DNA from 4 places in the Nocardioides montaniterrae genome. Region 2 is predicted to be linked to each of the others. Evidence: predicted binding sites of a transcription regulator. Region 2 holds the regulator's gene; each other region holds the start of a gene.

Region 1 (7,219 bases), on a different contig from region 2:
GGTCGCGCTGCCGGACGCTCTCGGCTTCGCCGCCAGCCCGCAGGCCGCCCCCGAGCCGCACCGTCCCGACCTGCACCTGGTGCCGGACCCCGATCGCACGGCCAAGGCACGAGCACTGGCCGAGCAGCGGCTCGCTGCCGCGACCGACGCGTTCGAGGAGGCCGCCGAGGAGCACGCGTCGGCTTCTAGCGAGGTCGACCGTCTCTCGGCCCGATCGCTGCAGCTGCAGGCCGAGATCGACGAGCTCCGCCGCCGCCTGTCCGAGCTGGAGGAGGAGTCCGACGGCCTCGACGAGGACCTCGCCGAGGCCGAGGAGGTCCGCGACGGCACCGCCGCCGCTCTCCGGACCGCCACCGCCGATCGTGACAGTGCCCAGGCGGCGTTGGATCGGCTCGGCTGAACCCTTCTGCCGGGTTGGTGCTGGCGGGTTGGTCCAGCCGGGTTGGTCCTGTCGGGTCGGTGTGGCGGCCGCGCTTAGCGCGCCGCTCCCCGCCGTCAAGGATCCTCGCTGCGCTCGGCCCGCTTCGCGGCGCCTTCGGCGTCCTTGACTGCGGGTCCCTGGCGGCGCGCTGGTGGCGCGGTTGTCGGCGGCTCGCTTCGCTCGCGCCGACGCGATGCGGCCGCCTTCGGCGGCCCCATCGGCAACTGGTTGGGCCTTGGCTCGACATCGTGGAGTTCTGGGGTCGCCAGGTGGCTCTGGGACTCCACGATCTTGGTCCAGGGCCATCGGTGGAATCGCCAGGCGCCGGTCGGTGGCGTCGTGGGCGACGTGGCGCTGGCTCGCTGGCTCGCGCCGACGCGATGCGGGCGCCTTCGGCGGCCACATCGTGTGGATTCGTGGCCACGTGGTGGCTCCAGATCCACACGATGTCTAGGGCCGTCGGTGGAACCGCCAGGCACCCGTCGACGTGAGCTCGTGAGTCATGTGGGGGTCGTGGGCGACGTGGTGGTGATGGCTGCAGAGCAGGACGCCGTCAGCGAGGTCGGTCTTCCCGCCGCGGGACCAGGGTTGTGAATGATGTGCTTCGCACCAGGTGGCGGGGATCGAGCAGCCTTCGGCGCGGCACTGCTTGTCACGCAGGCGGAGGGCCTTGTGCTGGGCCGGTGAGTAGAGGCGTCGTGCTCGGCCGAGGTTGAGGATCTCGCCCTTGCCGCCGAGGACGACGGGGATGATCTTCGCGGTGCAGGCCAGCCGGCGGGCCTCGTTGGCGCTGATGCGGAGGTCGCCCTCCATCGAGCCGATGATGCCGGCGGTGGCGAGGTCGCGACGCAGTTCGTCGAGCGTCACGGTGACCATGACGGTGGTGGAGTCGCCGCCGTGGTCGGGCAACTGCTTGGGGTCGAGGTGCTCGAGCAGCGAGCAGAACGCGTGGCCCAGCTTCTGCGATCGGGGTGCGTGTTCGGCGTCCTGCCGCGGGGAGGAGAAGGCGTCGAGGTACGTCTCCAGCCGGGCGGCGACTGCATCCGGCACCAACGCCACGATCCGCGTCAGGCCGTCGCCGAGGCGCTTGAACCGCAGCGAGGTCCTCACCCGGGCGCGTTGTTCCTCGCGTTCCAACGCCTTGGCGTCGGCTTCGTCCGCGATCTCGGGGGCGACCACCGAAAGAATCCGGTCGCCCAGGGTCCGCAGCTCACGCGGACCGAACTGGCCGGCCAGCTCGATGAGGTGCTTCTCCGCGCGGCGGCGGGTGACCTGGTCGATCTCAGGGGGCAGCTTCTCCAGTGCGGTGACGATGACCTGTGCCTGGGCACGGTTGACCGTGCCGGCTCGCATGCCGGCAGCCACAACGTGCCACTTCTCGTCGATCGCTTCCGCCAGCTTCAGCTCGGCACGCACGCTCTGGGGATCCAGGTGGGCCTCGTGGGCCAGCCACATCCCGGCGTCGCGGGCACCGGTGTCCTGAGCGAGGTCACCGGAGGCGGCGAGGACCCGCATCTCGGCCTCTTCGACTTGGGCCTTCAACGCCGCCAGCCCTCGCAACGCCGTGGCCTTGTCGCCCGGTGTCATGTAGACCGGCTCGACTGACGCGACGTCGGCGAAGGCCCGCCTCGAGCTGTTGACGGCACGCAGCATCGGGTGCTCTGACACCGATGCTGTCGCCATGGTGACTCCCGAGAGATGAGGCTTGATTCGTACCTTCATCATACATGTGTTCGAACGGTTTCTCAATGCAAGATTCGACCAAACGTGCAGGTCAGAGGACCTTTTCGCTGTCGGCGGACTCCGGCGGAGTCGGTCGGACAAGCACGGCCGCCAGTCGACGACGCGGCGCACCGGCCAGCAGCGACCTGCCAGAGCGCCATCTGCGGACCGAGCCACGATCGAGAAGGTCAGGCGCCGAAGGTAGCCTTGACCTGTGAGTTCCGTCCCCACCCTCGAGCAGCTGCACGCCATCGGCGCGCTCCAGCAGCCGACGTACGCCGACCCCGCGGCCCTGGCCGCCGTCGTCGAGCGTCTGCGGACCCTTCCGCCGCTGGTCTTTGCGGGTGAGTGCGACGAGCTCAAGGCGAAGATCGCGGCCGCCGCGCGGGGCGAGGCGTTCATCCTCCAGGGCGGTGACTGCGCCGAGACGTTCGTCGACGCGACCGCCGACAACACCCGCAACAAGCTGCGTGTGCTGCTGCAGATGGCGGTCGTGCTGACCTACGCCGCCTCGGTCCCGGTCGTGAAGATCGGCCGCCTGGCGGGCCAGTACGCCAAGCCGCGCAGCTCCGACATGGAGACCCGCGACGGAGTGACCCTGCCGGCCTACCGCGGCGACGCCGTCAACGGCTTCGAGTTCACCCCCGAGTCGCGCATCCCCGACCCGCAGCGCCTGCTCGAGGTCTACCACCACAGCGCCTCCACGCTGAACCTGGTGCGCGCCTTCACCACCGGTGGGTACGCCGACCTCCGCCAGGTCCACGCGTGGAACTCCGAGTTCGTGCGCAACAGCCCGGCGGGCGCCCGCTACGAGGCGATGGCCGGCGAGATCGAGCGCGCGCTGACCTTCATGCAGGCCATCGGCGCCAACCCCGACGAGTTCCACCGCGTCGACTTCTACTCCAGCCACGAGGCGCTGATTCTCGAGTACGAGCACGCGATGACGCGGATCGACTCGCGCACCGACTCGCCGTACAACGTCTCGGGCCACTTCGTCTGGATCGGCGAGCGGACCCGTCAGCTCGACGGTGCCCACGTCGAGTACTTCCGCTCGATCCGCAACCCGATCGGCTGCAAGCTCGGCCCCAACGCCACCGCCGACGATGCGCTCGACCTGGCTGCCAAGCTGAACCCGGAGAACGAGCCCGGGCGGCTGACGTTCATCACCCGCTTCGGTGCGGGCAAGGTCCGTGACGGCCTGCCGCCGCTGGTCGAGAAGGTGACCGCCGAGGGTGTCGACGTCGCGTGGATCTGCGACCCGATGCATGGCAACACCTTCGAGGCCTCCACCGGCTACAAGACCCGCCGCTTCGAGGACGTCCTCGACGAGGTGCGGGGCTTCTTCGAGGTGCACCGCGGCCTCGGCACGGTGCCCGGCGGGATCCTGGTGGAGAACACCGGCGACGACGTCACCGAGGTCATCGGCGGCGGCGAGGAGCTCGACGAGCACGGCCTCGCGCACCGCTACGAGTCGGTCGTCGACCCGCGCCTGAACCGGGTCCAGTCCCTGGAGATGGCGTTCCAGGTCGCGGAGTTCATCTCAGCTCGTTGAGCCGACGAGCGCCAGCTCGCTGATGGCCGTGAAGGGCCGGTAGTTCGGGCCGGGGGTGGCCTCGGTCGAGACGATCTCCAGCTTGACGCTCGACGTCGGGCCCGGGTGCACGTCCGTGGTCTGCAGGGCGGTGGTCTTCGCGAGGTCCTGGGTGATGGTCGAGCCGTCCTCGAACGTCCAGCGGACCTCGGTGATGCGACGGTTGCGCAGGTAGCCGTTGTAGCCGGGGTACTTCTTGGCGTAGCCGTTGATCAGCCCGACCGAGGTCAGTTGGACCGGCTGCGGGAACGTGATGGTCAGCGACTTGCCGGCGGCGTCGCCGTCGATCCGCCAGGCGGTCTGCGGGTCGCCATCGATCAGGTGGGCGGCGCCGAAGGTGACCGGCCGGCCGCGCAGGTCGGTGCTGGGGGTGGCGGTGCCGGGGACCTGGATATCGTCGATGTCCCCGGTCAGGTCGCTGCCGGGGCCGCGGTTGATCTCGGACGGCCGCGTGGACGGGGTGTGGACGGTCCTCGCCGTGGCGTGGTGCTTCGGCCGGGCGGTGTCGGCGACCTTGTCGGAGCCGTCCGAGCTGAGCAGCTTGACGGCGACGATGGCGGCGACGACCACGACCAGCGCGAGCAGAGCCGCCAGGACGAGCGGGCCGCGGCGGTTGCGGCCGGGCTCCGAGGCGTACGCCGGGGCGGGCGGCTGCGGTGCCGGCGGCGGAGGCAGCACCGGCGGGACGGGCGCGGTGGCGGGCTGCGCGGGCGGCGCCGTGGGGATCTGGCCGAGTGGCGAGTCGGCGTACAACGGGTAGCGCGGTGCGGACGGCAGGCCGTTCGCCGGCGGCGCCGGCGGCGACGGCGAGGCCGGCGGCGACGGGGGTGCGGCCGGCGGCGCGGGGGTGCTCGCGGCGGCGTCGGGGTGGCGACCGGGGACCGGGGTCCCGCAGTTGGTGCAGAAGCGACCGACCCCCAGGGCGTGTCCGCAGCTCGAGCAGTAGTTCATGACGCGGGCCAGTGTGCCCGAGTCCGCGGTCGGATGCGAGACGGGCCTCAGCGGGCGGTACGGCGTACGGCCTCCGCCTCGATGTCCTCGAGGTCGTGCTCGAGCACCTTGCGGGTGTGCTCGAAGGTGTGGTTGCCGAACATCTTCCACATCGCGCGGGAGACGCCGGTGCGCCGCTTCATGTCGATCGTGGTGGTCATCGCCAGCCGTGTCGTCGAGCCGTTCTCGTCGGCCGGGGTGAGCCGGTAGGCGGTGCGGATGACGTCGGTGCCGGCCTCCGCCTCGACCAGTGCGCGCCGCGGCGGCTCGCACTCCACGACGTGCAGCTCCTCGGCGCCGTGGTGGCCGAAGACGTTGCGCTTCTCGCGCCAGGTGGTGCCGACGGTGTACGTCGCGTCGGGACCGACCTCGGCGTCGGTGACGCTGCGCAGGACCGTGTCGGCGTGGGCGACGTCGGTGATGACGTCCCAGACCGTCTCCGGCGGGGCCGGGATGGTGCTGTGGGTGTAGATGATGTGACCTGCCATGGCTGGGCTCCTCGGGTGACCCCCAAGTCTCCATGGTGCGCCGCGGCAGAGCCGAAATCCAGACCTATCCCGCGACCTCTGCACGCAGCTGCTTGAGCAGCTCGAGGTCGGGGTCGTCGGCGTCGCGCGAGCCGGGCGTCTCGAGGACGAACGGCACGCCGTCGGTGGCCGGATGGGCGAACAGCTCACGGAACGCGTCGACGCCGATGTGACCGGCGCCGATCTTCTCGTGGCGATCCTTGAACGCACCGCGGACGTCCTTGGAGTCGTTGGCGTGGATCAGCCGCAGCCGGTCGGCGCCGGCGATCTCGACGATCCGGTCGACGGTGGCGGTCGCGCCGCCGGGCTCGTCGAGCGGAGCGCCGGCCGCGAACACGTGGCAGGTGTCCAGGCAGATGCCGACCTTGGGGTGGTGCTCGAGCGCGGCGAGGTAGTCGACCAGGTCCTCGACGCCCGCGCACAGCGAGCGGCCCTGGCCGGCCGTCGGCTCGAGGAGCAGCCAGGGGGAGTCCTCGTCGAGCGCGTCGAGGACCGGCAGGAGCCCCTCGCGGACCTGCCTGAGCGCGGCCGCGTGCCGATCGGGCCCGCCGTCGGGGTCGACGTACGAGCCGGTGTGGAGGACGACGCCCTCGGCGCCGATCTGCACGCCCCGCATCAGGTTGTGGGCGGTCACGGAGACCGAGTTCTCATAGGTGGACGGCGTGGGGCTGCCGAGGTTGACGAGGTACGGCGTGTGGATGAGGACCCGCATGCCCGCCTCGGCCGTCGCCTCGCGGAACTGCGCGTCGATGCGCGGGTCGCCCGCGGACAGCGCCCAGCCGCGCGGGTTGCCGACGAAGACCTGGACCGCCTCGCAGCCGAGGTCGAGGGCGTTGCGGAAGGCGCCCTGGACCAGGTTCTTGCCCACGGGGACGTGCGTCCCCACGGGACGCCTGACCGGGACCTGCATCAGACGATGTAGACGGTGATGGTGGAGCCCTTGCGGATCGACTGGCCGGAGGCCGGGTCGGTGTTCACGGCCCGACCGGCGCCGACCCAGAACGACGAGTGCGCGACCCGGACGTGCAGCCCCAGCCGCTCGAGGACGCTGGTGGCGTCGGAGGTGGTCTTGCCCCAGACCGAGGGGACCGTGACGTACGGCGGCCCCTTGGACACCACGATCGTGATCGTGTCGCCCTTGTGCAGGGTGGCCGAGGTCGGGTCCTGGCTGATGATGTCGCCGGAGCTGACGGTGTCGGAGTAGTCGCTCGACTTCTCGACCTTCAGGCCCTTCTTGGTCCAGTACGTCTCCGCCGCCGAGGCGGACTGCCCGACCCGGCTGGTCACCTTGATCGGCTGCCGGCCCTTGCTGACCACGAGGCCCACACCGGTGTTGATCGGCAGGTTCTTGGCGTCGGGGGTGCCGAACCGCGGCTCGGTCCACAGGACCTGGCCGGCCGGGACGGTCTCCGACCACTTGCCGGTCTGGTGGCTGACGACCATCTTCACCGCACGCAGCGCGTCGGTCGCCTCGGCGACCGTCTTGCCGCGCAGGTTTGGCAGGTCGTGAAGCTCGGGGCCCTTGGACAGGGTCACCGTGACCGTGTGGTGGGGGAGGATCCGGCTGCCCGCACTGGGGTCGGTCGTGACGACGCGGCCGGCCGGGACGGTCTCGGAGTAGACAGGGGCACCGAACGTCGCGTCGAGGTGGGCGCGGTCGAGCTCGCTCGTCGCCTGTGCTCGCGTGTCGCTGCGCAGGTCGGGCGTCGTCTCGTAGCGCGCCCAGAGGAACCAGTAGCCGAACCCGCCGATCGCAGCGGCCAGCAGCAGGATCAGCAGGAAGACGAGCGGCCCGCGCCACCGGCGTTCGCGCTGCTCGCGCGGCGCCTGGGGCTGGACGGGCGTCGGCGGGGGCAGCCGCCGGGGTCGCGGGGTCTCCAGGGTGCGGTGGTCGAGGTCGCCGGGACGCTCGATCACCTCGGTGCGCTGGTGCTGCTGGTCGAGGTACGCCGCCGGCGCCGCGATGTC
Region 2 (7,219 bases):
GATCAACAGCGTCGGCCTGCCCCTGTGGAAAAACCGCGAGAGCCCGGTCCAGGGGAAATCTGGACCGGGCTCTCGTCTTCCCCAACGCCTGCCGGGGTCGAGGCGGCAGGCGAAGTCTGTATTCAGTTGTGAACCGCGCCGTCCGGGGCGCGGAGTCCTAGTTGTTCGGGACCCGGAGGTCCTGGCCGGCGTACACCATGCCGTCGGTGACGTCGTTGAGGTCGGTGATGCGCTGGACCATCTCGCCCGTCGTGACGCCGACCGACCCCGCGGCCGTGCCGGCGATGTCCCACAGGGTGTCGCCGGGGTGGACGGTCACGACGTGCACGTCAGCGTCGCCCGCGTGGGCGCCACCGGCGGAGGCCGAGGCGACCGCCAGGCCGATCGCGAAGATCGCGATCAGCGCGAGGGCGAGGACGACCAGCCGGCCGCGGCGCGTGAGGCGCAGCTGCGGGCGGTAGTCGTAGGTGGGGCTGAAGCTGATGGTGCTCATCGTGACCTCCGGGGAAGTGGGTCTGGTCCGTGTTCGATCAGAGTCAAGCGGAAGGCACCGACACAACCCTCGGTGAAGGTCCTGTCCGTATCTCGATCAGACGTTCGATCGAACACATGGACGATGTTAGAACACCCATTCGAACAATCCCGTGCATTTCATCGCAAACTTGTTCGACGGCGTGTCGTACGCCGCCGCGACACGCCCACCTCGAACACCTGTTTGATCACGGGAGTGATCGGGGTTACGGTCGGAGGCATGACGAAGAAGGCGATCCGCCCGGTCAGCGAGCTCCCCGACGGTCCCCCGGACGGCTCCGGCCTGACCCCGCGCCAGCAGCGCATCCTGACCACGATCAAGAAGGCCATCGACTCCCGCGGCTATCCGCCCTCCATGCGCGAGATCGGCGAGGCCGTCGGCCTGACCAGCACCTCCAGCGTCGCCCACCAGCTGCGTGCCCTCGAGGCCAAGGGCTTCGTACGCCGCGACCCGCACCTGCCCCGCGCGATCGAGGTGTTCCTGCCCGAGAGCCTCCAGAAGCGCAAGCCCCTCACCGGCGCGGGCCCGACCGACGACGCCGAGTCGAGCTTCGACGAGACCGGCATCAACGACGCCGCGCCGACGCCGAGCAACGTCCCGCTCGTCGGCCGCATCGCCGCCGGTGGCCCGATCCTGGCCGAGGAACGCGTCGAGGACGTCTTCCCGCTGCCCAAGCAGCTCGTCGGCGACGGCCAGCTGTTCCTGCTCGAGGTCAGCGGCGAGTCGATGATCGAGGCCGCGATCTGCAACGGCGACTACGTCGTGATCCGCCAGCAGAACACCGCCGAGAACGGCGAGATCGTCGCCGCGATGATCGACGGCGAGGCCACGGTCAAGACCCTGAGCCGCAAGGACGGCAAGGTCTGGCTGCTGCCGCACAACCCTGCCTTCGAACCGATCGACGGCACCCACGCCACGATCCTGGGCAAGGTCACCGCGGTGCTGCGGAAGGTCTAGTCCACTAGGCCGCGGAGCGCGGGAAATCCGCGCTCCGCACCTAGTCTGGCGCGCATGCTCAGCACCCGCGCCAGGTCGTACGCCGGCGTCCTCGTCCTCGTCCTCGGCACCGCGTTCGCGAGCCCGCTCAGTGCGACCGCCACGCCTGCCCCGCCAGCCGCGCCCGGCCACGGGCGCGCTCTGCCTTCCCACGCACAGGCCACCGCCGCTCTCGAGCGGGCCGAGACGCTGTTCCACGGCACCCGTCGCGAGGCCCGCGCCATCCAACGGACGACGGACGCCTCGATCGTGCTGTCGGACCTGCGCGTCGCCTACCGGTCGCTGAGCAAGGACCAGCAGGTCCAGGCCGACCGCCTCTTCGCCCGCCCGAGCGCGACCAGCGACGGCTCCGGCGACCCGGTGTACCGCACGAACGCGCACTACGTCTGCTCCACCCCTGACCGCATCTGCGTCCACTACGTCACCGCGGCGGAGGACCCGACCAACGGCGTCAGCGCACAGGACGGCCCCGACGCCAACACCACGCCCGACTACGTCGACATGGTCCTGGCCATCGTGGTGCACGTCCGCTCCGTCTACGCCGCGGCCGGCTACCGCATGCCGCTCGATGACTCCGGCAGCACCAACCATGGCCCCAACGGGTGGACCGACATCTACCTGGCCAACCTCGGCCCGAGCACCTACGGCTACTGCACCAGCGACGACCCGGACATGACCGACTACGCGGTGTCGGCGTACTGCGTGCTCGACAACAACTTCTCCCAGGCCGAGTTCCCGACGAACACGCCCATGGAGAACGTCCAGGTCACCGCCGCGCACGAGTTCTTCCACGCCGTCCAGTTCTCCTACGACATCGGTGAGGACGACTGGATCAAGGAGGCGACGGCCACCTGGGCCGAGGACCAGCTCTACACCGACGTCAACGACAACCTGCAGTACCTGCGCTACAGCCCGATCTCCAACCCGGGCCTGCCCATGGACGTCAACAACAGCCACTGGTACGGCACCTGGATCTTCTTCCGCTACCTCACCGAGCGCGTCGCTCCGCAGATGGATGCCAACAACGCACTGCCCGTGGTGATGTTGAACCTGTGGCAGCACATGGACGCGAACAAGGCGGCCAACCCGGCCGCGCAGGACATGTACTCCACCCAGGCGATCTCGGCCGTGCTCGCGTCGCGCGGCACCAGCCTCTCCAAGGTGTTCAGCGGCTTCGCCCTCGCGGCCCGCCACCCCACGAAGTTCTTCCGTGAGGCTGCGGCCAACCACTACCCGAGCGCACCGGTCGCCGTGAGCACCCGCGTGGGGCCCGGCAAGAAGGTGGTCAAGGTCCACGGCACCCTGAAGCACCTCAGCTACGTCGCCATCCGGCTGAGCACCATCCGCGGCATGGCCAGCAGCTGGCGCCCGCGGCTGCACTTCGACCTGCCCAACCGGGCGCGGGGCGCGGCGGCGACGCTGTGGACCAACTACCGCTCCGGGTCGCACGCCATGCGGTTGATCAAGCTGGACGCCAGCGGCAACGCGACCGTCAGCATCAAGTTCGGCTACCAGCTCGTGAAGAACGTCGAGGTCGAGCTCCTCAACACCTCGACGCGCTTCTCCTGCTGGGACCAGCCGAACCCGAACCAGCTGCAGTACAGCTGCTGGTCGAGCCACAGCTACGACGACAACACCGCCGACAGCCTGGTCGCGACGGCGTACAAGAGCTGAGACGGGAGCGGTCGTTCGCCGGTCCGGCGGACGACCGCTTAGGCTCGAGTGCATGTCTCGGACCCGGACCCTGACCCTTGCACTGCTGATCGCGCTGGGCCTCACGCTCACCACGCCATCGGCGTACGCCGGAACGACACCGCCCTCCCCGGGGGCGAACGGCCTCAGCCGGGCGCTGCTGCACGCCCAGGCGGCGCTGCAGTCGGTGCAGCAGATCCTGGCCGGCAACGGCAGCAACGGTCACCCGGACCTGACCATGGCGCTGCGCAACCTGGCCGTCACCAAGAACAGCCTGCCGCCGGCCCAGCGCGCGGTCGCGGAGCGCTACTTCGCCCGGCCCTCGCAGCCCTCGACCTGCTCCAAGGCCGACGGCGTGTGCTGGAAGAGCGGTGCCAAGCAGCACAAGCTCTGCACGAGCCGGATCTGCATCCACTACGTCAAGAAGTCCCAGGACGCACGCAACGGCGTACCTCGCGAGGACGACGGCCGCGGTGGGACCTGGAGCGGTCGGGCGCACAACGGCATCCCGGACGTCGTCGAGTTCGACCTCAAGCAGCTCTCCCGGATCGACCGCGTCTACCAGCGGGCGGGCTACCGCTCGCCGCGCGGTGACGGCGGGCGCGGCGGTGACTCGCGCCGCGACATCTACCTCGCCGACGTCGGCGACAACGGCGTCTACGGCTTCTGCACCACCGACGACCCCAAGCTGAACGACGACAACGACGGTTCCAAGCACTACGCGGTCTACGCCTACTGCGTGCTGGACAACAACTACTCCAAGACGAAGTTCCCCGCGCACACCCCCGAGCAGAACCTCGAGGTGACCGCGGCCCATGAGTACTTCCACGCGGTGCAGTTCGCCTACGACATCGACGAGGACCAGTGGTTCATGGAGGCCACGGCTACGTGGGCCGAGGACCAGCTCTACACCACCATCAACGACAACCGTCAGTACCTCAGGCTCGGCCCGATGGGCCGCCCCGGCCAGGCGCTCGACCTGTTCAACAGCGACGGGCACCAGTACGGCACGTGGATCTTCTTCCGCTTCCTCACCGAGAGATACGGCGCCAAGCAGGGCATCATGCCCAAGCTGGTCAAGCGGATGTGGCAGCTCGCGGTCGGCCGCCGCTACTCCATCGTGGCGATCCGCACCGCACTCAACGAGGTCGGTACGACGTTCGGCAACCAGCTGCGCAACTTCGCCGTCGCCAACCTGCACCCGGGCCAGCACTACCGAGAGGGCGGCGCCTACAAGCCCGCACCGCTGACCGGTACGACGAGCCTGCCGCAGCTGCTCGGCAACAAGGCGACCTGGAAGCCGAGCCTGGCGCACCAGTCGTCGGCGACGTACCAGGTCACGCCGGCGGCGAGCGCCTCCCAGCTCAGCGTCACGTTCCACGCCAACCCGGGTCACTGGGTGCTCGACACGATCGTCGTGCACACCACCGACGGCCACACCAAGCGGGTGAACCCGGCACTCGGCGCGACCACCACGCTCCCGTTCACCAAGGCCTCGGTCGCCTGGGTCCAGCTCACGATCGTGAACGCGGGCGTCGGCTACAACTGCTGGCAGTACCTCGGCTTCGACCACACCTGCATGGGCACCTCCACCGACGACAACCCCGGTGCGTCGGTGCAGGTCATCGCGAGCTGAGCCGCTTCAACGCCTGGCGGGCCACCTGCGGGTCTGTCGTCGACCACATCGGCGGCAGGCTCGCCTTCAAAAAGCTGCCGTAGCGGGCGGTCGACAGCCGTGGGTCGAGCACCGCGACGACACCACGGTCGGTGTGGGTGCGGATCAACCGCCCGGCGCCCTGCGCGAGCAGCAGCGCCGAGTGGGTCGCGGAGACCTGCATGAAGCCGTTGCCGCCGGCCTTGTCGGCCGCCTGGGCGCGGGCGCTCATGAGCGGGTCGTCGGGCCTCGGGAACGGGATCCGGTCGATGATCACCAGCTGGCAGGTGTCACCGGGTACGTCGAGCCCCTGCCACAGGCCGAGGGTGCCGAACAGGCAGGTGTGCGGATCGTCGACGAACTGCCGCGCCAGCTCGGGCAGCTGGGCGTCGCCCTGCGCCAGCGTGGTCAGGTGCGGCAGCTTGATCCGGACGTGCTCGGCCGCGGCCTCGGCGGCACGCCGCGAGGAGAACAGGCCGAGCGTGCGCCCGTCGGCCGCGTCGATGAGGTCGACGATCTCGTCGAGCTGCGCGGGGCCGAGACCGTCGCGTCCGGGGGGCGGCAGGTGGCGGGCGACGTACAGGATCCCCTGCTTGCCGTAGTCGAACGGGCTGCCGACGTCGACACCGACCCACGGCTCGCGATCCTTCTCGGTCTTCTCGGTGGGGGTGCCGGGCGCGATGCGCTCGGTCGGCTTGAGACCGACGGAGGTCGCGATGGCGTTGAAGTCGCCGCCGAGGGTGAGGGTGGCGGAGGTGAGGACGGCCGTCTTCTCGGCGAGCAGCTTGTCGCGCAGCTGGCCCCACACCTGGAGCGGCGCGATCGCGAGTCGTGGGGGCAGCCGGTCGGTGCCCTCGCTCAGCCACAGCACGTCGTGCTCGGAGTTGGCAGCCATCCGCTCGGCGACCGCGAAGACGTCCTGCACACCGGCCTTGGCCTGCGCGAAGGCCGCGTCGGGCTCGGAGCCGGACTCCTGCTTGGGGAAGGCCGAGATGCACGCCCGCGCTGAGTCGCGGACCAGCGCCAGCGCGTCGGCCAGGTCGGCCGGGAGCGTCTCGATCCGGCCGGCGTCGGTGTCGTTGACGGCCGCCCGCAGCGTGTCGGCGGCGTCGGCGAGGTCGTGCGCCTGGTCGCCCTGGACATGTCGTACGGCGCGCCGCGCCGACCGCTCGACCTCAGCGACCCACAGCTCGGCGGTGGCCGCCTGGGTCACCCGTGCGACGAGCTCGTGGGCCTCGTCGACCACCACGGCGTCATACTCCGGCAGCATCGGGATGCCCTCGATCGCATCGATGGCGAGCAGGGAGTGGTTGGTCACGACGAGGTGCGACTTCTGCGCCTTCTCCTTGGCGCGCTCGGCGAAGCACTCCTGGCCGAACGCGCAGCGCGCGGCCCCGAGGCACTCGCGGGCGCTGACGCTGACCTGCTTCCACTCGCGATCGGTGTGGCGCGGGGCGTTGTCGCGCTCCCCCGTGCCGCCGTCGGACGACTCGGACTCGGCCCACTCGCGCAGCTCGAGCACCTTCTTGCCGAGCGCGCCGAGGGCGTCCTCGGCCTGGATCAGCTCACCCTGGTCGTCCGGTGCGCCCTCGCGGATGCGGTGCAGGCAGGCGTAGTTGGAGCGGCCCTTGAGGACGGCGTACGACGCGTCGACGCCGGGCAGCTTGCCGACGGCCTCGACCAGGCGCGGGAGGTCGCGCTCGACGAGCTGGTGCTGCAGGGCGAGGGTCGCCGTCGCGATGACGACGCGGTCGTCGTGGAGCAGGCTTGGCACGAGGTAGCCGAGCGACTTGCCGGTGCCGGTGCCGGCCTGGACGAGCAGGTGCTGGTGACCGCTCAGCGCCTGGCCGACGGCCTCTGCCATCTGTGCCTGGCCCTCACGGGGCTGACCTCCGAGCGCCTCGACCGCCGCCGCGAGGGTGGCGCGGACAGGAGGCTGCTCGGCTGATGACACCCGAGAACCTTAGAGGAGCCGACCGACGAGTCGGGCGGCTCCTCCACAGGGTTCATGCCAGGGCGAGCGCGACGGCGTCGCCGAACATCCGGTGGCCGTCCGGCGTGAGGTGCAGGCGGTCCGGCAGGTAGGGCAGGTGCAGCCCGATCGTGGAGACGTAGGGGACGCCCGCGGCGGCGCACAGCCGCTCGAGGAGTACGTCGACCCGCGCGGCCGATGCCGCCCGCGACGGAGCCGGTGGCGGCCCGACGACGACCAGCTCGTGGCCCTTCGTGGCGGCGAGCAGCCGACCGAAGCCGGCCTCGACCGCGGTGTCGGACACGTCGTGGTCGTTCAGGCCGCCCTGGACCACCACGAGCGCGTGCCCGCCCTCGCGCCGCAGGTCCCGGCC
Region 3 (7,219 bases), on a different contig from region 2:
TTCATGGCTCCCTGCCTGAGCTTCGACATCTTCTGCTGTGGTCCCGCGCCGTTCATGAAGGCCGTCATGGACGTCGCCAAGGAGGCCGGTCTGCCCCGCAGCCAGCGCCACCAGGAGAAGTTCGTGTCACTGGGCGGCAACCCGTTCGGCGACATCGAGGAGGTACGCCGCGCCGAGGCCGAGCTCGACCAGGCCGATGCCCTCGAGCCCGAGGAGCCCCCCGTGGCGGAGGGTCCGACCGGACCGGTGTCGGTCGAGGTCGAGCTGGACGGCGAGTCCTTCGCCTACGACGACTGGGACCCGTCGGTGAAGCTGCTCGACTTCCTCGAGGGCAAGGGTGTGAAGGCGCCCTTCTCGTGTCGCGAGGGCGAGTGCTCCGCGTGCGCCGTACGCCTCATCGAGGGTGACCTGCGCATGGACAAGAACGACGTCCTGGAGGCCGAGGACCTCGCCGACGGGATCCGACTCGGCTGCCAGTCGCACCCCCTGACCGAGGCCGTGAAGGTCACCTACAGCTAGAGGGCGCGAGCGCGTCGCCGCTGATCGGCGACTGCGGCGACTCTGCGACTGTGGCGGCCGCGCGTAGCGCGCCGCTCCCCGCTGTCAAGGATCCTCGCTGCGCTCGGCCCGCTGCGCGGCGCCTTCGGCGTCCTTGACTGCGGGTCCCTGGCGGCGCGCTGGTGGCGCGGGTGTCGGCGGCTCGCTTCGCTCGCGCCGACGCGATGCGGCCGCCTTCGGCGGCCCCATCGGTGTGTGGGTTGGGCCGTGGCTCGACATTGTGGAGTTCTGGGGTCGCCAGGTGGCTCTGGGACTCCACGATCTTGGTCTAGGGACGTCGGTGGAACCGCCACGCGCCGGTGGGCGACTCGGGGTCGTGGGCGACGCGGGGTCGTGGGCGGCGTGGTGACGGTGGCGCGGGCGTCGGCCGACCGCGATGCGGCCACATCGTGTGGATTCGTGGCCACGTGGTGGCTCCAGATCCACACGATGTCTAGGGCCGTCGATGGAAGCGCCAGGCGCCGGTCGGCATGACTTCATGGGTCATGCGGGGGTCGTGGGCCGCGTGGTGGTGATGGCTGCAGAGCAGGACGCCACCAGCGAGGTCGGTCTTCCCGCCCTGACTCCACGGATGCGAATGATGTGCCTCGCACCAGGTGGCAGGGATCGAGCATCCCTCCGCTCTGCATTGCTTGTCGCGCAGTCGCAGCGCTTTACGTTGGGCGGCGTTGAAGAGCCGTCGTGCTCGGCCGAGGTTGAGGATCTCGCCCTTGCCGCCGAGGACGACGGGGACGATCTTCGCGGTGCACGCTAGGCGGCGTGCTTCGTCGGCGGTGATGCGGAGGTCGCTGTCGAGGGAGCCGATGATGCCGGCGGTGGCGAGGTCGCGACGCAGTTCCTCGAGCGTCACGGTGACCATGATGGTGGTGGTGTCGCCGCCGTGGTCGGGGAGCTTGCTGGGGTCGAGGCGCTCGAGGAGGGAGCAGAAGGCGTGGCCGAGCTTCTGCGACCGGGGTGCGTGTTCGGCGTCCTGCCGCGGGGAGGAGAACGCGTCGAGGTAGGTCTCCAGGCGGGCAGCGACTGCATCCGGCACCAACGCCACGATCCGCGTCAGGCCGTCGCCGAGGCGCTTGAACCGGAGCGAGGTCCTCACCCGGGCGCGTTGTTCCTCGCGTTCGAACGCCTTGGCGTCAGCCTCGTCCGCGATCTCGGGCGCGACGACAGCCAGGATCCGGTCGCCCAGGGTGCGAAGCTCACGCGGTCCGAACTGGCCGGCGAGCTCGACGAGGTGCTTCTCTGCGCGCCGCCTCGTCACCTGGTCGATCTCGGGCGGGAGCTTCTCCAACGCCGCGACGATCACCTGGGCCTGGGCACGGTTCACCGACCCGGTCCGCATGCCCGCGCCGACCTGGCGCCACCGCTCGTCGATGGCTTCCGCCAGCTTCAGCTCGGCACGCACGCTCTGGGGATCCAGGTGGGCCTCGTGGGCCAGCCACATCCCGGCGTCGCGGGCGCCGGCGTCCTGGGCGAGGTCGCCGGCGGCGGCGAGGACCCGCATCTCGGCCTCTTCGACCTGGGCTTTCAACGCTGCCAGCCCACGCAACGCCGTGGCCTTGTCGCCCGGTGTCATGTAGACGGGCTCGACTGAAGCGACGCCGGCGAAGGCGCGGCGAGAGGTGTTCACTGCACGCAGCATCGGGTGCTCTGACACCGATGCTGCGGTCATGGTGACTCCCGAGAGATGAGGCTTGATTCGTACCTTCATCATACATGTGTTCGAACGTTTCCTCAATGCAAGATTCGACCAGACGTGCAGGTCAGAGCCACTTTTCGCTGCCGGCGGAATTGGTTTCGATACGCCCTCGCCTAGCGGCTCGGGCTACTCAACCAACGGCCGGGAGGCGGCCGCTTGGCGGCGGCGCGAGCGAAGCGAGCCGCCGCCCATCCGCGCCGCCATCCGACCGTCCGGGACCCGCGGTCAAGGACGCCGTAGGCGCCGCGAAGCGGGCCGAGCGAAGCGAGGATCCTTGACGGCGGGAGACGGTCGGATAAGCGCGGCCGCCAGTCGACGCCGCGGAGCACCGGCCAGCGGCAACCGGCGATCAGCAGGCGAGTCAGGCGAGCTTGGCGGCGAGGCGCTTGGCCGACATGTACGCGATCGACTCGATCGAGATCATCGGGTTCACGCCGGAGGCGGTGGGGAAGCAGGCGCCGTCCATGACGTAGAGGCCGGGGAGGTCCCAGGCCTGGCCGTCGGGGTCGACGGCTGACGTCGTGGGGGAGCCGCCCATGCGCGCGGAGCCGAGGATGTGGAACGAACCGACGGCGACCTTGCCCGGCGCGAAGCCGAGGCGTCGGCACTCGGCGACCCATGCCTGGCGCGAGCCCTGCTTGCCGGGGAAGTACTCAGCGATCGCCTGGTGCGGGGAGTAGATGGTGTGGGCGCCGGCGGCCTCCAGGATCTGCGCGGCACCGTCGAAGCCCCGCAGCATCCGGTCGGTGTCGCCAGGGGAGAGGGTGTAGCGGACCACGGGCTCGCCGTCCTTGCCGGCCTTGACGGTGCCGACGGAGTCCTTGTCGCGCAGCAGCACGCCGATGCCGGCGATGTGGGCCGACTGCTTCATGCGCTGCAGGTGGTCGGCGCCGTTGCGCCAGCCGATGAATGAGCTGGCGAACCCGGGTGTCATCGAAGCGGTCTCGAAGATGACGCCGTAGCCCTCGCCGTCCAGGTCGGCGAGCTGGTCGACGTACCTCGTCTGCATGCCGCCGGTCCACGGCTCGACCCGCTCGTCGAGCACGCCCATGATCGCGGTCGCCGGGTGCAGTCGCAGGTTCTTGCCGATGTTGGGGTTGGTCAGCCCGCTGCGCTGGAGGAGGGCGGGGGTCTGGATCGCGCCCGCGGCCGCGACGACGGCGCGGGCGCGGACGGTGACCGTGTGGCCGTTCGACGTACGTCCCGTGACGCCCGAGGCTCGTCCGCCGGAGCGGTCGATGCTGCGCACCTTGACGTCGGTCAGGATGCGCGACCCGCGCCCGGCCGCGTCGGCGAGCCAGGTCTTCGCAGTCGACTGCTTGGCCCCGATCCGGCAGCCGAGGCCGCAGCGGCCACACTCGATGCCCTGGTCGCAGCCCTTGACGTTGCGAGGCATCGGCGCGGCCGGCCAGTCGAGGGCGGCCGCACCACGCTCCATGATCGCGTCGCGCGACGAGGCGGCACTGCTGTCGCTGTTGACGCCGAGCCGGTCGTAGACGGCGTCCATCGCGCCGGCGTACTCGTCGGTGTCGAACTGGGGTACGCCGTGACCGGCCCATTCCTTGCGCACGTGATCGGGGGTGCGGAACGACGTCGAGTAGTTGACGACGGTGCCTCCGCCCAGGCCTGCACCGGCCAGCAGCATCATCTGGCCCTCGGTGGTCGCGGCGGGCGCGGCGGCGTACAGCTCTCCGAAGCCGTGCTCCTCGCTGCCGTCGAAGTCGCGCTCGTCGTGCATCTGCCCGGCCTCGAGCACGATGACGTCGAGGCCGGCCTCGGACAGGACGCCGGCGACGGTGCCACCGCCGGCGCCGGACCCGACGATGACGACGTCGCAGTCGAGCGTGACGTCGCCGGTGACCGGAACGGGCGTGATCGTCGGTGCCGGCGGGTTGTCGATGACCCCGGGCGGTGCGGGATAGCCGATCGCGTCCCAGACGGACTCGCCGCCGGCCATGTAGTACGGGCCGATCGAGGCACCCTTCAGGGCACAGAAGAGGGCACGCTTGGCGCCTATCCTCGAGTCGCGCAACGACCGGAGGGCGGCCTCGCGCTCGGCGGTGGGGAGGTCGGAGAAGCGGCGCGGCTTGCCGGTGAGCGCGAGCCCGAGACCGCGTGAGTTCCAGCCGGCGAGCAGCAGCTTGAGCTGCTTGACCTCGGCCGCTCGGGGGTTGCGCTCGGCCATCCTCAACGCGAAGTCGACCGACCGGGTCTCGCTGGCGGCGGGCATGTCGTCCGTGCCGGGGACGAAGGTGTCGGCGATGAGCCGCATCGCGGCGATCTGCTTCTCGCTGAAGGCCATGCGCGGACTGTAGTGCGCATCACATTCGCAGCGACAGGGCGCGTGGGCTGGATTTACTTAGCCGATGTGAAATAAATTCGCTCGACGTGAGCAAACGGACCGACGTCGACAGTCCCCGCTACAAGTGGGTCGCACTGTCCAACACCACCCTCGGCATCCTGATCAGCACCATCAACTCCTCGATCGTGCTGATCTCGTTGCCGGCGATCTTCAAGGGCATCCACCTCGACCCGCTCGGTGCCGGCAACGTGAGCTACCTGCTCTGGATGATCATGGGCTTCCTGGTCGTCTCCGCGGTCCTGGTGGTGATGCTCGGTCGCCTCGGCGACATGTACGGCCGGGTGAAGATCTACAACCTCGGCTTCGTCGTCTTCACGATCTCCTCGATCCTGCTCTCGCTCGACCCGTTCACCGGCGGTCACGGAGCGATGTGGCTGATCGTCGGCCGCGTGCTCCAGGGTGTCGGCGGCTCGATGCTCTTCGCCAACTCGACCGCGATCCTGACCGACGCCTTCCCGCCCGAGAAGCGGGGCATGGCGCTGGGCGTCAACAACGTCGCCGCCGTCGCCGGGTCGTTCCTGGGTCTGATCATCGGTGGCGTCCTGTCGGAGATCGACTGGCGCCTGGTCTTCTGGGTCTCGGTCCCGATCGGTGTCGTCGGCACGATCTGGTCCTACCTGTCCCTGCACGAGACGGGCGTACGCCGGCACGGCAGCCTCGACCTGCCCGGCAACCTGTCCTTCGCGGTCGGCCTGACCTCGATCCTCGTCGCGATCACCTACGGCATCCAGCCGTACGGTGCGCACACGATGGGCTGGACGAACCCGTGGGTCCTGACCGGCCTGATCGGCGGGACGGTCGTGCTCGTGCTGTTCTGCTGGATCGAGACCCGCTCGGCCGACCCGATGTTCGCGATGAGCCTGTTCAAGATCCGGCCGTTCTGGGCCGGCAACCTGGCCGGACTGCTGTCGTCGATCGCCCGCGGTGGCATGCAGTTCATGCTGATCATCTGGCTGCAGGGCATCTGGCTGCCGCTGCACGGCTACTCCTACGAGTCGACGCCGCTCTGGGCGGGCATCTACATGCTCCCGCTGACCGTCGGCTTCCTCATCGCGGGCCCGCTGTCCGGCGTGCTCTCCGACCGCTTCGGCGCCCGTCTGTTCGCCACCGGCGGGATGATCCTGGCGGCCGCCACGTTCGTGGGCTTCCTGCTGATCCCCGCCAACTTCGCCTACGGCGTCTTCGCGACGCTGCTGCTGGTCAACGGCCTGGCGATGGGACTCTTCGCGGCCCCCAACGCCTCCGCGATCATGAACTCCGTCCCTGCCCACCAGCGCGGGGCTGCGTCCGGCATGCGCGGGACGTTCTTCAACGCCGGCTCGTCGCTGTCCATCGGCGTCTTCTTCTCGCTGATGATCGCCGGCCTCGCCTCCCAGCTGCCGTCGACGCTCACGGGCGGCCTGTCTGCCCACGGGGTCGCGGCGAAGGCCGCCGACGCGGCCGGCCAGATGCCGCCGGTCGCCTCGCTGTTCGCCTCGTTCCTGGGCTTCAACCCGATCCGGACGATCCTCGACCAGATCCAGGCGCACGGCATCTCGCTCGGTTCGCCGGACCTCTCCACCCTGACCGGCAAGCAGTTCTTCCCCGAGCTCATGTCGGATCCCTTCCACCACGGCCTGATCGTGGTCTTCGGCGCCGCCGCCGGCATGTGCCTGCTCGCCGCGCTCACCTCGTGGCTGGCCGGCGGCAAGTACGTCCATGCCGAGGAGCCGGTCGTCGGCGAGGCCGCGGTCAACATGGCACTCCCCGAGGAGGAGTGACGTGACCACCGACCAGGAGCGCGACGGCGATGTCGCCGCCGACCTGTACGTCGCGATGGTCCGGCTCCTGCGCGACCTCCGGCGCAGCGCCCCGAAGGAGGGCGTCGCCGCCAGCGGCCTGAGCGCGTTGTACGCGCTCTCGCGTCTCGGACCGTGCCGGGCCAGCGCGCTCGCGGAGTTCGAGGGGGTCAGTGCCGCCGCGGTCACCCGGATCGTCGACCGCGTCTGCGAGCTGGGGTACGCCGAGAGGTCGGCCGATCCCGACGACGGCCGCGCGGTCCTGGTCGGGCTCACGGCGGCCGGGCGCAAGGTCGTCGCTGCCGGCGCGGAGGCCCGGATCTCCGACGTACGCCGGCGCATCGGCACCCTGCCTGCCGTCGACCAGGCGCGCCTCGCCGAGCTGGCACCGCTGCTGCACCACCTCGTCGAGGGATAGGTCGAGGGATAGCTACTCGCTGGGACGCCGATCGAGCAGCAGCCGGATCAGGCCCCAGGCGACGAACGCCAGACCGAGGACCGCGGAGAACAGGCCGACCCCGACCAGGAAGTGCACCATCGCCGGCGTCGGGTGCCCGGGCTCGCGCATGCCGCGCGCCCAGGCCGTGATGCCGAGGCCGACGACCGTGTAGAAGATGCCGCGGAGCAGCCAGACCAACGGCGCCGTCGGGGGAGTCTCGGGGGCGAATCCGGCACCGCCTCCGGTCACCATCCGCGCTCGCGCCACTCCGCGAGGTGGGGCCGCTCGTCGCCCAGGACGCCGTCCTTGCCGTGGCCCGGGTAGAACCAGGTGTCGTCGGGGAAGCGGCCGAAGACCTTGTGCTCGACGTCGTCGATCAGGGTCGCGAA
Region 4 (7,219 bases), on a different contig from region 2:
CCGTACGCTGGGTGGGTGACCGCCGGACCCCTCATCGTGCAGAGCGACAAGTCCCTGCTGCTCGAGGTGGACCACGAGCAGGCCCAGGAGTGCCGCAAGGCGATCGCGCCGTTCGCCGAGCTCGAGCGGTCGCCCGAGCACATCCACACCTACCGGCTCACCCCGCTGGGCCTGTGGAACGCCCGCGCGGCCGGGCACGACGCCGAGCAGGTCGTCGACACGCTGCTGACCTACAGCCGCTACCCGGTGCCGCACGCGCTGCTGGTCGACGTCGCCGAGACGATGGCGCGCTACGGCCGGCTCACGCTGGAGAAGGACCCGGTCCACGGGCTCACGCTGCGCACCACCGACAAGCCGGTGCTCGAGGAGGTCCTGCGCGCCAAGCGGGTGCAGGGCATGCTCGGCGAGCGCCTCGACGAGATGACCGTCGCGGTCCACCCCTCCGAGCGCGGCAACCTCAAGCAGGCCCTGCTCAAGCTGGGCTGGCCGGCCGAGGACTTCGCCGGGTACGTCGACGGCGAGGCCCATGCGATCGAGCTCGCCCAGGACGGCTGGGAGCTGCGCTCCTACCAGGCCGAGGCGGCCGAGTCGTTCTGGCACGGCGGTTCCGGGGTCGTCGTGCTCCCGTGTGGCGCCGGCAAGACGATCGTCGGCGCGGCGGCGATGGCGCACGCCCAGGCGACCACGCTGATCCTGGTCACCAACACCGTCTCCGCGCGACAGTGGAAGGACGAGCTGGTCAAGCGCACGAGCCTGACCGCCGACGAGATCGGCGAGTACTCCGGCTCGGTCAAGGAGATCCGCCCGGTCACCATCGCGACGTACCAGGTGCTCACGCACAAGCGGAAGGGCGTGTTCCCGCACCTCGAGCTGCTCGACGCCCGCGACTGGGGCCTGATCATCTACGACGAGGTCCACCTGCTGCCGGCGCCGATCTTCCGGATGACCGCCGACCTCCAGGCACGCCGCCGGATCGGCCTGACCGCGACGCTGGTGCGCGAGGACGGCCGCGAGGGCGACGTGTTCTCCCTGATCGGCCCCAAGCGGTACGACGCCCCGTGGAAGGACATCGAGGCGCAGGGCTGGATCGCCCCGGCCGACTGCGTCGAGGTGCGCGTGACCCTGCCGGAGAGCGCACGGCTGGTCTATGCGACCTCCGAGGCCGAGGAGCGCTACCGCCTCGCCGCGTGCACGCCGGAGAAGATCGGCGTCGTGCGCTCGCTGCTCGCCCAGCACGCCGGCCAGCCGACGCTGGTGATCGGGCAGTACATCGACCAGCTCCACGAGCTCGCCGACAAGCTCGACGCCCCGGTGATCACCGGCGAGACGTCGGTCAAGGAGCGCCAGCGGCTCTTCGAGGGCTTCCGCACCGGCGAGATCTCGCTGCTGGTCGTCTCCAAGGTCGCGAACTTCTCCATCGACCTGCCGTCGGCCGAGGTGGCCATCCAGGTCTCTGGCTCGTTCGGGTCACGCCAGGAGGAGGCGCAACGGCTCGGTCGGCTCCTGCGCCCCGGTGCTCCCGGACCCGACGGCGAGCGCAAGGTCGCGCGGTTCTACACCGTCGTCGCCCGCGACACCGTCGACGCCGAGTTCGCCCAGAACCGCCAGCGGTTCCTCGCCGAGCAGGGCTACGCCTACCGGATCGTCGATGCGGACGACCTGTCGGTCTAGGACCGCCATCGCGGCGACCCTGGCCGCGGCCGGGGCGCTCCTGGCCGCCTGCGGCTCCTCGCCGGACGCGCGCCCGAGCGCGTCGCCGTCGATCACGATGATCGCGACGCCGACCCTGCCGCCGAGCGGCCGCCTCGACGTCGCGATGACCCAGTCGTCCCACGACCGCGCCCACGACCAGGTGCAGGTCCTCATCACCAACGGCACGGCACGCACGGTCCACCCGCAGCGGATGGTCTACCGCGACGCCCGGCTGACCTCGCCGATCACCGCCGAGCGGCTCCGCGCGATGCCGCCGACCTCGCATCGCCAGTTCCCCCTGCCCCTGCCCGCACCCCGCTGCGACGGCCCGCGCCCGGCCCGCACAGGGGGCTCCGGAACCCTCACGATCACCGCCGCGGGCCGCGTCACCGACCGACCCGTGACCGATGTCAACGCCGATCTCGGACGGTACGTCGCCGCCGAGTGCTTCCGGCTCGCGGTGACCCGGATGGTCCGCCTCGCGTGGTCACCGGCCGTGACCGGTGGCAACCTCACGCTCGACGTACGCCGGACCGGCGTACCCGGCCGCGTGCGGCTCCTCGCCGTCAACGGCACATACCTGTTCGGGCCCGAGCACGGCGGCGCCTGGGCACCGCGGACCACCCTCGGCAACGACGACGTGCGTCTTCCCGTCGAGCCGGTCCGCTGCGACGGCCACGCGTTCTCCGAGGGCGGCACCGCCGCGACGTTCCGGCTGACCCTGCGCGCGGAGGGCGTCACCGGCAGCTTCGAGCTGCCTATGAGCGAGGCGGGCAAGCGGGCGCTGATCGCCGACGGCCTGCACACCTGCGGGCTGGACTGAACCGACCGGTCAGTCGGTCTCGCCGGCGAACTGCTCGTGGTTGCGGATCACCTCGGCGATGATCACGCCCAGGATCTGCTCGGCGAAGTGCGGGTCGAGGCCGGAGGTCTCGGCCATCGTGCGCAGGCGGGCGATCTGCACGGCCTCGCGGGCCGGGTCGGCCGGCGGCATGCCGGCGGTCGCCTTCAGGCGCCCGACCTGCTCGGTGCACTTGAAGCGCTCGGCGAGGAGGTGGACGAGTGCGGCGTCGAGGTTGTCGATGCTCGACCGGAGTCGGAGCAGCTCGGCACGTGCGGCGTCGGCGGTCATGGGTCAATCCTGCCGCACGCGCGGCGCCGGATCGATCAGGCTTCCAGCTGGAGCGACAAGACGTGCGCGTCGGCGCGGTAGATCGTGCGCGACAGCTCGATCGGTCGCTCGCCCCAGAGCGCGCGCCGCGACTGGCGCAGGACCGCCGCCCCCTCGTCGAGCTCGAGCAGCCTGGCGTCGTCCGCGGACGCACCGGCCGCACTGATCGCGTCCTCGACCCAGCTCGGGCGGCGACCGCGTCGCTGCAGGTCGGCGTACAGGCTGCTGGGGAGGTCCCCGTCGAGGAAGTCCGGCACCAGCACCTCGTTGAGGAACGTGTCGGTCAGGCACAGCGGCCGGCCGTCGGCGAGCCGGAGCCGACGCCACCGGATGACCTGGCTTCCCGGCTCGACCTCGAGCGCCTGGGCGATGCGCAGCGGCGCGGGGCACCGCACGGCCATGATGCTGCGTGACTCGGCGACCTGGCCGCGACGCTCGAGCTCCTCGCTGAGACCGGTGACCCGGGTGCGGACGCGCTGGCGGCGCGCGACGAACGTGCCGCGGCCGGGGAACCGCTCCAGGACACCCTCGGACACGAGGGCGTCCAGGGCGTGACGGACGGTCATGCGAGCCACGCCGAAGCGGTCGACCAGGTCGCGCTCGGACGGTGCGGCGGCACCGGGCGCGCTGTCCGCGACGAGAGCACGGACGTATTCGCGGATCGCCACGTGCTTGAGCGCCGTCGTCTTCAACCTGATCCCCCTGGACAGTTCCTCGGCCAGAGATTAGGGGCGGGAGCACCGGCCCCGTCGCAAAACGGAAAAGATTTACCCGCCAGCGGCACGCGGCCGCTCCCGAACACCTGTTCGATCTCGTGCTAGCGTCCGAGCATGGACTTCCAGACGGCCCTCTTCGCCCCGGAGGCGGACGCCGGTCCCGGGTGCGAGGCGATCGAGCGGATGCCGCTCACCGACGGGGCCTGGATCGACGTCGCACGCGACTGGCTCCCGGGCGCTGACGACGTCTTCGCACGAATGGTCACCGACGTCCCCTGGCGCGCGGAGCGGCGCCAGATGTACGACCGCGTCGTCGACGTACCGCGCCTGGTGCACACCTACATGATCGGCGAGGACCTCCCCCACGACGCCTTGACGCAGGCCCGCGAGGCGCTCTCCGCCCACTACGCCGACGAGCTCGGCGAGCCGTTCCGCACGGCAGGCTGCTGCTACTACCGCGACGGCCGCGACAGCGTCGCCTGGCACGGCGACACCATCGGTCGTGGCAGCACCCAGGACACGATGGTCGCGATCGTCTCGCTCGGGGACCCGCGTCGCCTCTGCCTCCGGCCACGCTCGGGCGGCGAGAGCATCGCCGTCGAGATGGGCCACGGCGACCTGGTCGTCATGGGCGGCAGCTGCCAGCGCACGTGGGAGCACGCCGTCCCCAAGGTCGCCTCGGCCGGCCCGCGGATCTCGGTCCAGTTCCGGCCGCTGAACGTCTTCTAGGGCGTCGCCTGCGACGTCGGGCTCGCCGCGGCCGTTGAGGTCGTCGGGCTGCCGGTCGTCGGGCTGGGCGGCTCGGACGGCGTCAGGGTCGTCGACGGCTTGGGCGTGGACACCGGTGTGGACAGGGTCGGCGTCGGCTGGACGGTCACGGTCGTGGTGACCGTGGGCGGCGCGGGAGCCGGCTGGTGCCCGCCCTTGTGGAACACCTCCACGACCGTCGTACCCCGCGTGTTGTCACCACCGAACATCGCCGAGATGCTCCGCCCGGCGAGGAGCTCGACGGCGCTGATCGTGACGAGCGCGAACAGGAAGACCGCGGCCGCCATGACCAGCAGCCGGCCCCACGGCAGCGCCCAGCGCTGCGGAGCCTCGGGCGAGGGCGCGGGCACCATCAGGTCGACGGAGTCGGCGGCGACGTCGCCGGCCTCAGCGGCCTGCTGGGCGAACCCGGCCCGGAACAGTGCGGCCGCCTGAGCGGCCGCCTTGCGGTGGCTGGTCTCGATGCCGCGCTTGTAGAGCGCGGTCGTGACCGTGGCGGTGACGCTGCCGAGGGCCGCCCCGACCAGGGTCCCGGCCGCACCCAACGACGACAGCACGACCGCGACCGTGACGGCCGCACCGGCCCCGGCGAAGACCAGGGGCCAGTCGATCGCGCCCTTGCGCTCGCCGGGGTGCCTGCTCAACTCAGGCTTCGGTTCCGTGGGCCTTGATGAAGGCCAGGATCTGCTCGGAGAGCTCGGGACGGCAGACGATCACGTCGGGGAGGTAGACGTCGTCCTGGTTGTAGCGCAGCTCGCTGCCGTCGACGCGGCTGGTGAACAGCCCGGCCGCGCGGGCGACGGCGACCGGGGCCGCGGAGTCCCACTCGTACTGGCCACCGGCGTGGACGTAGGCGTCCGCGACGTCACGCACCACGGACATCATCTTCACGCCGGCCGAGCCCATCGGGACCAGCTCGGCGTCCAGCTCGGCGGCCAGCGCGGCGACGAAGGCCGGCGGACGGCTGCGGGAGACGGCGATGCGCGGGCGTTCGGCGGTGCCCGCCGGGACGACCGGCGGGGTGCCGGTGTTGAAGGTCTCGCCGATGACCGGCTGGGCGACGGCGCCGACGGTCAGCTCGCCGTTCTCCCAGAGGGCGACGTGCACAGCCCAGTCGTCACGCGGCGGCTCGGAGAACTCGCGCGTGCCGTCGAGCGGGTCGACGATCCACACCCGCGAGGCACTCAGGCGGGCCTTGTCGTCCTTGCCCTCCTCGGAGAGGACGGCATCGTCGGGACGGTACGTCGCGAGCAGCTCCATCAGCAGGTTGTGCGCGGCGAGGTCGCCGGCGTCCTTGAGCTCCTTGCCCTGCAGACCCTCCTGGCGGACCTCGAGCAGGCGCTGCCCGGCGGCCTCGGCCAGCCAGGCGGCGAGCTGGTGGTCGTCAGCGACGACCTCGGGGGACGGCGTACCGGCGTCGAAAGTCACGGCGTCAGCCTAGGGCGTCGCGACGTCCGGGGTCGCGCGGACCGGTGCCCGGACCGCGGATTTCGCCTCGGCGGGGCGGAGCCGCCAACGGCTGGCGGCGACCACGAGGACCCCGACGCTGATGGCCAGCGCTGGTCCGGTGAGCAGGGCGGCGTAGTAGCCGCGCTCGACTCCCCAGGCCGCACCGAAGACCGCCCACAGTGCCGCAGTGACCGGAAAGGCGAGCTGGAGGCAGCCCAGGTAGACACCCCAGTCCCGGCGCGCGCTCAGGTCGGCCGCCGCCCTTCGGCAACGGAGCGACACGAGCGTCACGATCGCCGCGGCGACCCACCAGCAGCAGCTCACCCGGTCGAGGCCAGAGAAGTGTTCGGCGTACTGCCAGCCGAGCGCAGCGACGCCGATGACGCAGAGGGCCGCGAAACCGGCCCGTGCCACCGGCGAGAGCTCTCGAGCAGCCAGCCGTGGAGACCGTGGCGCCGGGACGAAGCGGGCCACCACGATTCCGGACGAGGGTGCGAGGAAGGCGAGGATCCCGGCCCCGGCCAGGTTGCTGACCTCCTGGGTGCCGTGCGGCCACACGACGCCGAACACCAGGTAGCCGAGCCGGAGGAAGGGTGCAGTGCACAGCAGCGCGAAGGCGTAGGTCATCAGGATCCGGTGCGGCCCGACCTGCCGTCGACGGATCGCGATCCATCCCAGGACCGTGCCGATGAGCGTCCCGACGGCGAGGGCCCACAGCTGCGCGTTGAAGGCTGGACCGTCGAAGGTCCCCGACGGTCCGACCGCCACGAGGAAGGCCATCGCCGCGGACATCGCCACCACGACGAGCGTGACCTGGACCCGGCCCAGCCAGCGGTGGACCACGATCCGCCGGCGGCTGCGCGCGCTGATCTGGAACACGGCGACGAGGATCGCGAGCGCTCCGAGGGTCGTGTGCATCACCATCACCGCGGCGTGCTGCCGATAGTGCTGGTCCTGCACCGCGTGGATCGATCCCGCTCCCAACGCTTGGCCGCTGCCGGCGATCCCTGAGTAGACGTGGTCCCACAGCTGCGGGCCCGGGCCGAAGAACCGCGCCATGTACTCCAGTGCCATCGGCGCGTAGAGCACCACCCAGCAGGCGACGGCGATCCAGCCGATCCTCGCGAGCCGATCTCGGGTCAAGGGGAGCCTCCTGTATAACGGTCGTTATGAGCAAGGATCCCATGGCGTCCGCCGGCGGCCAAGTCGACCGGCGCCAGTCCCTCGTCGCCGCTGCCGCTCGGGTGCTGGCCGACCAGGGGCCCGCCGGCTTCTCCGCGCGCCGCGTGACGGCAGTCGCCGGGACCTCGACGATGGCGGTCTACAGCACCTTCGGCTCCATGGAGACGCTGTTGGAGGCAGTCGTCGACGAGGGGTTCCGGCTGCTGGAGGAGCGCTTCACCGCGGTCGCGCCCACCGAGGA

The links. Region 2 encodes LexA, which represses DNA repair genes until DNA is damaged. Its sites were predicted from a motif close to TCGAACANNTGTTCGA; they were not measured.
Region 1: the regulator LexA is predicted to act here: its motif matches at 2,143-2,158, upstream of ACYVJ3_RS12145 (HNH endonuclease signature motif containing protein).
Region 3: the regulator LexA is predicted to act here: its motif matches at 2,263-2,278, upstream of ACYVJ3_RS06590 (HNH endonuclease signature motif containing protein).
Region 4: the regulator LexA is predicted to act here: its motif matches at 3,658-3,673, upstream of ACYVJ3_RS05400 (alpha-ketoglutarate-dependent dioxygenase AlkB).

The regions. Positions count from the first base shown of each region.
Region 1 covers NZ_BAAGSB010000008.1:2,511-9,729, reverse strand. Annotated here, with positions in the region: gene ACYVJ3_RS12150 (hypothetical protein) at 1-400, shown strand, start outside; gene ACYVJ3_RS12145 (HNH endonuclease signature motif containing protein) at 872-2,104, opposite strand; gene ACYVJ3_RS12140 (class II 3-deoxy-7-phosphoheptulonate synthase) at 2,358-3,695, shown strand; gene ACYVJ3_RS12135 (discoidin domain-containing protein) at 3,684-4,685, opposite strand; gene ACYVJ3_RS12130 (SRPBCC family protein) at 4,733-5,212, opposite strand; gene ACYVJ3_RS12125 (deoxyribonuclease IV) at 5,277-6,161, opposite strand; gene pknB (Stk1 family PASTA domain-containing Ser/Thr kinase) at 6,161-7,219, opposite strand, start outside.
Region 2 covers NZ_BAAGSB010000001.1:252,889-260,107, forward strand. Annotated here, with positions in the region: gene ACYVJ3_RS01360 (LysM peptidoglycan-binding domain-containing protein) at 158-493, opposite strand; gene lexA (transcriptional repressor LexA) at 752-1,489, shown strand; gene ACYVJ3_RS01370 (MXAN_6640 family putative metalloprotease) at 1,544-3,202, shown strand; gene ACYVJ3_RS01375 (MXAN_6640 family putative metalloprotease) at 3,255-4,856, shown strand; gene ACYVJ3_RS01380 (ATP-dependent DNA helicase) at 4,843-6,738, opposite strand; gene ACYVJ3_RS01385 (SGNH/GDSL hydrolase family protein) at 6,881-7,219, opposite strand, start outside.
Region 3 covers NZ_BAAGSB010000003.1:84,469-91,687, forward strand. Annotated here, with positions in the region: gene ACYVJ3_RS06585 (2Fe-2S iron-sulfur cluster-binding protein) at 1-519, shown strand, start outside; gene ACYVJ3_RS06590 (HNH endonuclease signature motif containing protein) at 992-2,224, opposite strand; gene ACYVJ3_RS06595 (GMC family oxidoreductase N-terminal domain-containing protein) at 2,613-4,553, opposite strand; gene ACYVJ3_RS06600 (MFS transporter) at 4,640-6,373, shown strand; gene ACYVJ3_RS06605 (MarR family winged helix-turn-helix transcriptional regulator) at 6,375-6,809, shown strand; gene ACYVJ3_RS06610 (hypothetical protein) at 6,822-7,082, opposite strand; gene ACYVJ3_RS06615 (MBL fold metallo-hydrolase) at 7,076-7,219, opposite strand, start outside.
Region 4 covers NZ_BAAGSB010000002.1:395,954-403,172, reverse strand. Annotated here, with positions in the region: gene ACYVJ3_RS05420 (DNA repair helicase XPB) at 16-1,671, shown strand; gene ACYVJ3_RS05415 (hypothetical protein) at 1,649-2,515, shown strand; gene ACYVJ3_RS05410 (chorismate mutase) at 2,525-2,824, opposite strand; gene ACYVJ3_RS05405 (GntR family transcriptional regulator) at 2,860-3,555, opposite strand; gene ACYVJ3_RS05400 (alpha-ketoglutarate-dependent dioxygenase AlkB) at 3,694-4,308, shown strand; gene ACYVJ3_RS05395 (hypothetical protein) at 4,305-4,991, opposite strand; gene ACYVJ3_RS05390 (3'(2'),5'-bisphosphate nucleotidase CysQ) at 4,993-5,775, opposite strand; gene ACYVJ3_RS05385 (DUF2306 domain-containing protein) at 5,785-6,939, opposite strand; gene ACYVJ3_RS05380 (TetR/AcrR family transcriptional regulator) at 6,966-7,219, shown strand, end outside.